2 regions of the Corticicoccus populi genome follow, and region 2 is predicted to be linked to the other one. Evidence: riboswitches for the same ligand, from Rfam matches in the RefSeq annotation. Region 2 holds a riboswitch; the other holds the start of a gene.
The links. A riboswitch is a leader RNA that binds a small molecule or an ion and turns the genes downstream of it on or off. The one in region 2 is predicted to bind preQ1.

Region 1 (5,657 bases), on a different contig from region 2:
AAAAGAAGACGATGAAGTGACAGGTGTTACTTTCGTAGATACACGTTCTCATGAAGAATTTTTCCAGCCGGCAGATGTTGTTGTTGTCACAAGTCATACTACAAATAACACTAAACTGTTGCTGCACTCAGATCTTGGGACACCATATGACCCTGAGACTGGTGAAGGAACAGTAGGTAAAAACTATACACACCATATTACACCTGAGGTTTATGGTTTCTTTGACTGGGAATACAATGCATCTATGGGTGCCGGTTCACTTGGTGTATCTGTTGATGATTACAACGGCGATCATTTTGATCACAGCGACCTGGACTTTATTCACGGCGGCTCTATCACTATGAAGCAGCTGGGTAAACGTCCGATTGCTGAAAATGCTGTACCTGAAGGTGTTAAAAACTGGGGTGCGGAATTTAAAACAGAATCTCTTAAAGCATATAACACTTCTGTAGCTGCAACGTCACAGTGTATTACACTGCCGCACAGAAATAACTATTTATCATTAGACCCTGAATATACTGATGATTACGGACGTCCGCTACTGCGTGTGACTTATGATTTCACTGATCACGATAGAGCAGCTCATGAATTTATGACTGACAGAATACAGGAAATCATTGAAGAAATGGGAGCCGTATCATTAAACCGTGGAACACTTGATGAGCATTTTGATATTTATAAACCATTAAATGACCACATTTTAGGCGGTACTATTGTAGGTGCTGACCCTGAGACAAGTGTATTAAACAACTACTGCCAAATGTGGGATGAAGATAATGTATTTGTTATCGGCGGATCTTCCCTGCCTCACAACGGCGGTTACAACCCGACATGTACAGTAGGTGCATTTGCCTACCGTGCAGCAGAAGGTATTGAAATGTATCTGGATGATAACGGCCCGCTTATTGATGCAGAATAGTTTGATTTCATGTAGAATAAAATAATGATGACATGAAATAAGGCATATGCGTTTACCGTATATGCCTTATTGTTTACACAGGAAGGTGAGGAAATGGCGGATAAAAACCCTCGTAAAAATTTAATAAAAGCACTCACGAGCGGCGGTGATGAGAATAGTAATAAAAGGCGTAAGCTGACGGCTGAGAATCCTGATGCGACTTTGATAGAACATCTGGACGATCTGAGAAGTGTATTAGTGAAATCTATTCTTGTATTTGCGGCATTTTTCATCCTCATTTTCACAACAATCCAGTTTTGGTTTCCTTATTTAACAAAGGGACATGAGTTGATTGTCCGAGGGCCGTTTGAGGTCATCCGCTTCTACTTAAGAACTTCCGGAGCGATGGGAATAGGCTTGAGTCTGCCGTTTATCTGCTATTATTTATGGCAGTTTATGAGTCCCGGACTGGTTGAGAAAGAAACGAAATTCATCAAATCATATTTTCCGTTTATGATGTTTTTATTCCTCCTTGGAATCAGCTTTGGATATTTTGTTGTTCATCCAATCAGTTATTATTTCTTAATCCAGATGGGTGAGCAGAACTTTGATGTACTGGTTACAGCAGATGAGTACATGTCATTTCTGTTGATGACAACAATGCCTTTCGGTTTGATATTCCAACTTCCGATTGTCGTACTATTCCTACATTACATTGAACTGCTTGATTCGACAATCATGAAAAATATCAGGCTCTATGTGTACTTTGGACTGCTTGTCATTACTGCGTTGATAGCTCCGCCGGATTTCTTCACACATATCATTACGGTGTCACCAATGATTGTATTGTATGAAATCAGTATTTATATTGTTAAAATCAGAGAGCGCAGACGCAGGAGAAAAGAAGAAAAAGAGACAGTCCTTTATGAAACAGAGCAGAAAGAAGAACAAACTGAAGTGAATGATAAGAAATAGAATATAGTTGTAAAGTGCGGTATCTGTGATTGAGGCAGATACCGTATTTTTAATGGAGAGAATTAAAATGCAGAGAGCGTCATTCAGATTAGTAAAAAATCAGCCCGTCCACTATCTGTGAGCGGGCTGATTGATCAGTTGTCGAATGCAAGGTTCTGAGAATTGCTGCGGTCTGATTTCATCTGGTATTTTCTTGCGAAATAAACCAGCACATAAACAATAGGTGTATCAAGCAGAACAATGATGAATTTAGCGATGTACTGCATGAAAATCATGCTGATTAACACTTCAAAAGGCATGATGCCCCAGAATCCAATCGTGATAAAGAGAGCAGTGTCTACAAATTGTGTGACTGCTGCCGATGCATTATTACGAAGCCATAACTTTTCACGGCCGTGTCGTTCTTTCAGGCGGTGAAAGATATGGACGTCAATATTTTGACTGACGACATATGAAATCAGGCTTGCTGCGATGAGCTGAAAACTTCCGCCTAAAATCATTTCATACTCATTCTGCATGCCGAATGCTGGTGCAGGAGGGAGTTCGATTGCGAGATAAATAAAAATTAATGCAATAATCTGCGTAATAAAACCGGCCCTGATTGTTTGTTTTGCTGTCTTTTTGCCGTATACTTCACCGATGACATCTGTCACAAGGAAAGTCAGCATATAAACGAGTACTGCTGCAGGCAGCATGAAGCTGCCAATCATAAATATTTTAATACCAAGTATGTTTGAAAGTACGAGTAATCCTGAAAATAGTGCAGTTAAATAGAATAACATTCAATTTCCTCCCTGATATTACGAAAGAAATTCAAAGCCCTGTTCTCTTATCTATTGTCGATATTTTCCGGATATAAATCGTGGTTCATCATACGGTTTTCAGCCATCTGTTCAAATTTTGTACCGGGTCTGCCGTAATTACAATACGGATCAATAGAGATGCCGCCGCGCGGGGTGAATTTTCCCCACACTTCAATGTACTTCGGATCCATAAGTTTTACGAGGTCATCCATCACCATATTCACACTCGTTTCATGGAAGCCGCCATGATTTCTAAAGCTGAACAAATACAGCTTAAGAGATTTTGATTCCACCATTTTCACATCCGGTATGTAGGAAATGTACAGTGTTGCAAAATCGGGCTGATTGGTAATCGGACACAGTGTCGTAAATTCAGGACAGTTGAACTTAACAAAATAGTCCCGTCCCGCATATTTATTATCGAAAGTTTCCAAAATCCCCGGATTATATTCGAATGAATAGGGGACATTCTGGTCACCGAGCAGGTTTAAATCTTTAGTGTGATCACTCATCAAAACACTCCTTTAGAATAAATAAAAAAGTCATGCGGCCTCAAGGCACATGACTGATGTGACTTAGTTTTTTATAGAGGGTTGGGCTAAGAACCTCTTCGTATTCGTTTGCACTGTGACAGTATACTATAAAGTGACAGTAACTGAAAGAGTGTTTTAAATTTATTGGTTTTGTATTTCTGTGACGGCTTTCAGGTAATCTTCCGGACTCCGGGCGCCGCCGACAGCGTACTGCATGTTCAATGCTAAAAACGGTACACCCTGGATGCCCATATCACGGGCTAAATTCTGGTCGCTGATGACTTCCATCTTATACTGATTCCCTGAAAGCATTTCTTTTACTGCTGTAGTATCAAGCCCAATATTTTCTGCAATGTCAATCAGTGCCGCGTGGTCTGCAACATTGATGCCGTCTCTGAAATAGGCTTTAAATAATTGTTCAAGTGTTTCAATAGTTTTTCCCTCGGTGACTGCATACTTTACAAGCCGGTGGGCATCTAATGTATTTACCGGGAGGACTTTGTCCATATTCATTTCAATTCCAGCGTCCCGGCCCCGGGTCACTACATCATCAACCATATTTTTTGTCTCTTCTTCAGATTGATTGTATTTTTCAGATAAACGTTCGATGAGTGTTTCTGTCGGAGCGGTTCCGATGGTTCTTTCAAGCTGGAAACTTCTATATTCAATTTCAAGGGGTGTGCTGCCGTTGTATCCTTCCATCCCTTTATTAAAATTGATTAATCCGATGTAGCAAAAAGGGCAGGCGATATCGAGCCATGCATCTATCTTCATATTTTCATTCCTTTCTTATACACCTTGTTTATTACTCCAAAGGAGTGTGTGAAGCTGCGGGAGGACACGAACGTTATTCATCGCGGTATCCGCCATTGTTTTTTCCACCAGCCACTCATAGCGGGCCATGAGTTTTGCGGTATGGTTTTCTATATGCTCACCATCCAGATAAGGGTTTCCGATCTGCAGGTAAAAATCTGTATCGGGGTAACGCTGGTGTACGGTTTTCGCATATTCAAAATCCGTGTCGTCAAATACAACGACCTTCAGATTGAAATGGTTTTGATTGAGTTCGTTCATTATCAATTCAAGCTTGTTAAAATCAGTATCCATGCCGGAACTCGGCGGCTTCGGGCTGATGGTGACATCGTCAATATCTTTCAGCCAGTCCTGATAAACAGTGCCCTGTGTTTCAACAGCGAGTTTTATATTGCGTGACTTTGCCTTTTCAACAAATTCCGACAAATTCTTAAGGAGTGCCGGGTTGCCTCCAGAGATGGTGACATGATTATAGTTGCCCGGCGCCGTCCGGTCCAGTGAATAAAAAATATCATCTGCTGTCATCATTTTGATGTTTTCTTTCTGACTGCCGTCCCATGTAAAGGCTGAATCACACCAGCTGCAGCTGTAATCACAGCCGGCTGTTCTGACAAACATCGTTTTACGGCCGATAACAGCACCTTCCCCTTGGAAAGTCGGTCCGAAAATTTCGAGTACAGGTATTTTCATTATCAACGATACTCCTTTGGGCGGTATACTACATAGCTTGTCGGTGTTTCTCTTAAAATAATCTGGAGACATCTTAAGTCGTTCGGCTGTTCAGTCTGTATGAAATGATCCACCATATCATAGATGACTTTTGAAAGTGTTTCAGAAGTCGGCGGAATGTCTTTAAATGCTTCATGATCATTAATCAGCCGGTGATCGAAGGCATCCATAATTAAGCCCTTCAAAGCGGAGAAATTGACTAAAAATCCGAGCTCATCAAGTGTATCTCCGGCAACAGTGATATTAACATGGTAGGTATGCCCGTGAATACGGGAGCATTTCCCCGCACGTTCATCAGGTATATGATGTGCAGCGGAAAAGTTTAAGTCTTTATTCAGTTCATATTGATAGTTATGTTCGGGCGTCTGGTAAAACATTACTCAGCCTCCTTTTCTGATAAGTATTCAGTGAGACCGTCTTGTCTTAATTTACAGGCAGGACACTCACCACAGCCGTCACCAATAACCCCTTCGTAACACGTCAGTGTATTATGACGGATATAATCCAGTTTTCCAAGAGAGTCGGCCAGTGCCCATGTCTCTTTTTTATCAAGCCACATCAACGGTGTTTCAATCACAAAGTTTTTATCCATTGCGAGGTTTGCGGTAATATTCATCGATTTAATAAACATATCCCTGCAGTCAGGATAGCCGCTGTAATCTGTCTCACAGACACCTGTAATAATCACGCCTGCATTAATCTGATAGGCAAGTGCAGAAGCGAAAGATAAAAACAGCATATTCCGTGCCGGTACAAAAGTGTTTGGCACAGAGTCTGTCTCTTCTATTGCCATGTCGTGATTGGTCAGTGCATTCGGACTGAGCTGTGACAGGAGACTCATATCCATCACATGATGTTTCAATTGATGTTCATCTGCAATTTTTCTGGCTGTATTGATTTCTTCTG
Region 2 (5,657 bases):
GCGTCCAGCTCACCATTCAGTGCAATAATTGCAGGAAGTGCAATCGTAGATGTGATGATATAGTTCGCTGTAGTCGGTGATCCCATACCAAGAATAATTGAAGTAATCATGGTGAAAATCAGTGTTAACATCAACTGAAGTTCCGGTGAGTTGGCAATCACTCCTGCCATAGAAACTAAACTATTACCCAGCTTCAAACCCAGCCCTGTCTTAGTTACAACTCCTACAATAATTCCTGCACAGGCCGTAGCGGCTGCGACACCGAGAGCTGTTCTTGCTCCCTGTTCCAACCCTAAAAAGAATTTCGTCGGCGTAATTCTTGTATCTTTTCTGAATAAACTGACAAGTATGATAGATAAAATACCGTAAACTGCTGCACGTTCAACACTCATGCCCACGAACAGAAAGTAAACAATGGCGATAATCGGAATCAGCAGGTGAATCTTTTTAAGCACGTCACGCTTCTTAGGAATCTCATCATCCGGCAGACCGACTAATCCAATCCTTTTCGCCTCAAAATGTGTCATAATCCAGATTCCTGAAAAATAAAGTAATGCAGGAATCATTGCCGCCTTAGCAATATCCCAATAACTTTCCCCTGCAAACTCAATCATTAAAAATGCTGCAGCACCCATAATCGGCGGCATAATCTGACCGCCGGTTGATGAAGCCGCTTCTACTGCACCCGCAAAGTTCTTATTGTAACCAAGCTTTTTCATCATCGGGATGGTGTATGAACCTGTTGTTACAGTATTTGCAACTGAACTTCCCGAGATTGTCCCGTTCAAGGCTGAAGAAAAAATTGCCACTTTGGCAGGGCCGCCGACACGTTTTCCGGCAATACTGATAGCAAGATCATTAAAATAATTACCGATGCCTGTCTGTACCAGAAATGCACCGAACAGAAGGAACAAAAATATAATTGTTGATGACACCTGAAGCGGGGTGCCTAATATCCCTTCAGTGGTAAAGAACATAGATTGTATTAACTGTTCAAGAGACAACCCGCGGTGGGCGAGTGCACCCGGCATATACGCCCCGAATAATGCATAACCGAGAAACAGAAGCGCAATTACTGTAATCGGAAAACCAACCGCTCTCCGTGCTGCTTCCAGTACGAGAAGAATTGCAAGGCCACCAATAATCATCTGCATGAGCGAAATGCCTCCGAATTGTTGTACGAGGGTGTCGTAGTACACCGGCCAGTATGCACAGACAACGACTGATAAAATCATCAATATGTAGTCATACCATGGGATCGTATCTTTTTTCATCTTTCTTCTTGCCGGGAACAGAAGAAAGATTAATGCCAGTGCAAACCCCAGATGCACTGTTCGTTGAATATATGCAGTAAACTGTCCAAAAATCCCTGTGTAAAGCTGAAAAAGTGAAAAGACAATTAATAATACAAATATGACTGATGCAATAATCCCTTTTAAATTTCTGGTATTGGATTCCGCATCAAATTTTTCCAATAATTCCTGCTGCTCTTTTTCAGTCAGCTCAACACTCTTTTCACTCATACTCATTAACCCCTTTTCTAATGAATAGTGATATTTCTTAATTCAACTACTGTAAATATGTTCTCCCCTTATATTTTCAATTTGTTGACCGAACCTATAAATCGCAATATTCAGATAATAAAAGACGTTATTCTTCACAATTTATTGGCAGACAAATCCATTGCTCCTCTTGATTTGGATGATGATAGTCATATATCCAAAAAAAGGTTGTAATACTTAATTAAAAGTATACAACAATTTTCATGTTTTGTTTATATTTATTCATTAATTTTATTTTTATCTCATTTTTTGTTATTAAAATAACCATCCATTTGCCCTATGAAAATAAAAATGCATCGTCCAATCAAAGGACGATACATTTAATCTTCATTCTTATTTTTAAATTTTGAAATCAGAGTGACAACTAACAGCATCAATACCCATAAAACAATACCGGTACAAATAAACACAATGAGTACCACTGCGTAATCCATTACAGAGTTCAGCTCAAACCAGCCGCTCATCAGAAGGATTGGATATATCGTAACAAGCATCACAAGAAAGTGAACGACACTGCGTTTTACAATACTCCAGTGATTTAAATCATAAATCACCGAGGCACCGCTGACGATGGTAAAAATAATACCTGCGGTAAATGTGCCCTGTGCACTCTCCAGCTGACCGTCATAGTAAAGGAATGCAGCAATAGACATTAAAATCGCAAAAGGAAGCACACTTCGGATAAATACCTGAAACAGCATATTAATCACTCCTTATTCCTCTTTACCCTGTTATTTATCTTTCAATCCAGTAAAAAAACCGGATAATTATAGAGATAATTACCCGGGAAATCTTTTTATTTTACTTCCGGCAGAATTCTATGAAGAATTTTACCGAATAATACTGCACCGATTGATGTCGTGATTAACGTCGATATTGTGATTGTTGCAAAGTTCAGCCAGAAAGGAATGCCGGTCACAGACCACAACATAAAGCCGACAATGATTCCGCATAATACACTGTACTGAACTACGTTAACCCATATATTCTTCACAAAGTAACTGATTGTATACGATATGACTGCGATACTGACACCCACCGCAACATCAATAATACCCAGCGGTGAAAATAAGTTCGCAATGGCAACACCGAGTATCAGCCCCGGGATATACTGTCGGTTGATGAAGGGAATCACTGCGAGCATTTCACTGACCCGGATTTGAATCGCCATCGTACCGATTGGATTAATTACAGTTGTAACAACGTAAATCGCAGCAAGCACTGCATTATAGAGTAATAATTTATTTTTGATAGTATCGTCTCCTTAGTTTTTTATACAGGGAGGTTTTCGAACCTGTGCAGCCGGACAAACTTCAGTCCATCCAACTTTATACATACTATACTATCAGCCTTTTAAATACAATACTGCATAGACAAATTATTTACTTTAACTCCAGTTCCGCTGATTTAACATTACGCTCAATTTTACCCTGATCTGTAAGTACCAGCCTGGATACTTTATCTGCAGTATTCGTTACAACAACAATGACTGTGCTCTCTTTTCCAAGTGCTTCAATACGTGCTCTGTTCATCGTCGCGATTAAATCGCCGTGTTTAATTGCATCGCCTTCACTTACTTTAATATCAAAGACTTCTTCTTTAATGTCGACTGTATCGATGCCCATGTGAACCAGTATTTCGAGTCCATCATCTGTTTCAATGCCGATCGCATGTTTCGTATCTGAAATCAAAGTTACTCTGCCTGATACAGGGCTGCTGATTTCATCGGAATCCGGCTGTACTGCATAACCGTCTCCCATCATTCTGTTTGAAAATACCGGGTCATTCACATCTGCCAGTGACAATAACGTTCCGTCTGTTACAGAAACCAGTGACTGTACTGCAGGTGTGTCATTCTTTTCTTCCTTAATGACAGATGTTTTTTCCTCCTGTAAGGGACCCGCACTCACATTTGCTGTCGCAACGTCGCCCGTTTTCGGCACGCCGAACATATTCGTAATAATAAAGCCTGCTGCAAACACTGCCACACCGACAATCACGTATGTGAGAACCTGACTGAAATCATAGATATACATTAACGGTGACAAAATTACTGCGAGGCCGTATGAGTTGGCCTGGATATTTAATAACGCCAGTACACCGCCGCCGATTGCGGAACATGCAAGCATAATACCGAGCGCTTTAATACCGGAGCGCAGCACGACACCGAAGAGTGCCGGCTCACTCACACCAAGCAGCTGTGTCACTGTTGCACTGATTCCTGCTGTCTTAAATGACGCTTTCCTGCTTCTCAGTGCAAGTGCCAGACACACGCCGGCATTTGAGAAACCGTACATCGCAGCAAGCGTGATTAACGGATTAAATCCTGTTGAAGCCAGCAATGATGTTTCTACAATGATAAACATATGGTGTAACCCTGTCATGACTGCCAGAGGATAGATGAAGCCAATCAGAAGTCCACCGAGACCAAACGGCATCTGTATGAATGTTCTTACCATAGAGATTCCTGCCGATTCAATCAAATGAACGATAGGACCCATCACAAACATAGAGAACAGCATAATAATTAATATGACGAAAAACGGTGTAAATATTAAATCCAATGCGTTCGGCATTATTTTTCTTAAACGTTTTTCGAGTTTCGCACCAATAATACCTGCGAATAATGATGTCAGAATACTTCCCTGATAACCCACAATCGGAATGAAACCTGCCACCATAATCGGATCTGCGTCACCGCCCGCTACTTCATAAGCATTCGGCAGGGCAGGGGACACCAGCATCAGACCAATCAAGAAACCAATAATTGGCGTTCCCCCGAAAGTTCTGAATGCACTCCATGATATAAATGCCGGCAGGAAACCGAATGCTGTGTCTGTAAGTACGCTGACTATCGTCCTTACATAATCCGGAATCATATCCGGCGTTAAACCGAATGCACCCAACACCGATTCATTAAACACAACACCCTGAAGACCGAGGAATAACCCTGTTGCACCAAGTACCGGTATAATCGGTATAAATACATCCGCAAGCAAACGAATGGCCCGCTGTATTCCTTTTTGGTTATTCTCCTTCATTTCTTCCTTCGTTACTTCTTCAAATTCACTTATCTTATTCATTTCTTCATACACGTTATTTACAATACCCGTGCCGAGAATAATCTGATATTGACCGCCGGTATAAAATATTCCTTTTACTTCATCAATTTCCTCTATGTCTTCATCATTGATTGCCTTACGGTCCTTAACCGACAGTCTTAGTCTGGTGGCACAATGTGTGGCACTTTCAATATTATCTTCACCGACAACATTCACTATCTCTTCTGCAATCTTTTTGTACTTATTTTCTTTTGACATATGATTCACCTCTCTTTATTTGGATACAAAAACTAAACTTCCACCAACACTGCTTCGTAAGGCTTCAACTGTAATCTGCATTCGTTAATATCGAACTGATCATAATTACTGATAATGACACGCCTCGGCGCATTATCAAATGTATAATTTTCTGTCTGATTGGACAGATTCACAACAACCTGCAGCCTTTCATTTTGATGCTGTCTTCTATAACTAATAATGTTTTCTGATGCTGAATCATCCGCTTCGAACTCACCGTATATCAGAGTGTTACTATAAACAGAATGATTTCTGAGCTGGATTAATTCTTTATAGAAATCAAGTAATGAAGACTCCCTGCCGGCAATTGTATCTACATTGATTTCTTTATAATTCTCAGTAAGCGCGAGCCACGGCTCTGCCTTTGAAAATCCGGCATACTCCTCCGCATTCCACGGGAAAGGGGTACGCGTATTATCACGGCTTCTTAAGTTAACAAAATTCAACGCTTCTGTTTCACTGAATCCTTCTTCCATTGAGCGGTAGTAATTATCGATACTTGAAATATCATTGAACTCTTTGATGGAAGAGCGTTCAAAATTCGTCATTCCAATTTCCTGGCCTTGGTATATAAACGGTGTGCCTCTTAAGAAAAAGTACATCAGAGCAAGTGCACTTCCGCCAATTTCATTATGATAACGCTCATCCTTGATGAACTTCGACAAGGCACGCGGCTGATCATGGTTCTCGATAAAGTTTGCACCCCAGCCGACTTTTTGTATGGCATCCTGACTTT

Region 1: it holds a riboswitch for preQ1, as region 2 does, so the genes downstream of both, queF (preQ(1) synthase) here and ACFSX4_RS10930 (QueT transporter family protein) in region 2, are expected to answer to the same signal.

Annotation. Positions count from the first base shown of each region.
Region 1 is NZ_JBHUOQ010000001.1:1,534,140-1,539,796, reverse strand. Features, by position in the region: gene ACFSX4_RS07770 (GMC family oxidoreductase) at 1-919, shown strand, start outside; gene tatC (twin-arginine translocase subunit TatC) at 1,013-1,873, shown strand; gene ACFSX4_RS07760 (queuosine precursor transporter) at 2,008-2,655, opposite strand; gene queF (preQ(1) synthase) at 2,703-3,188, opposite strand; PreQ1 riboswitch class I at 3,246-3,291, opposite strand; gene ACFSX4_RS07750 (DsbA family oxidoreductase) at 3,351-3,983, opposite strand; gene queE (7-carboxy-7-deazaguanine synthase QueE) at 3,999-4,715, opposite strand; gene queD (6-carboxytetrahydropterin synthase QueD) at 4,715-5,128, opposite strand; gene queC (7-cyano-7-deazaguanine synthase QueC) at 5,128-5,657, opposite strand, start outside.
Region 2 is NZ_JBHUOQ010000004.1:242,645-248,301, forward strand. Features, by position in the region: gene ACFSX4_RS10920 (TRAP transporter permease) at 1-1,523, opposite strand, end outside; gene ACFSX4_RS10925 (DUF3021 family protein) at 1,883-2,263, opposite strand; gene ACFSX4_RS10930 (QueT transporter family protein) at 2,359-2,784, opposite strand; PreQ1 riboswitch class I at 2,821-2,865, opposite strand; gene ACFSX4_RS10935 (PTS beta-glucoside transporter subunit IIBCA) at 2,945-4,882, opposite strand; gene ACFSX4_RS10940 (alpha-glucosidase) at 4,915-5,657, opposite strand, start outside.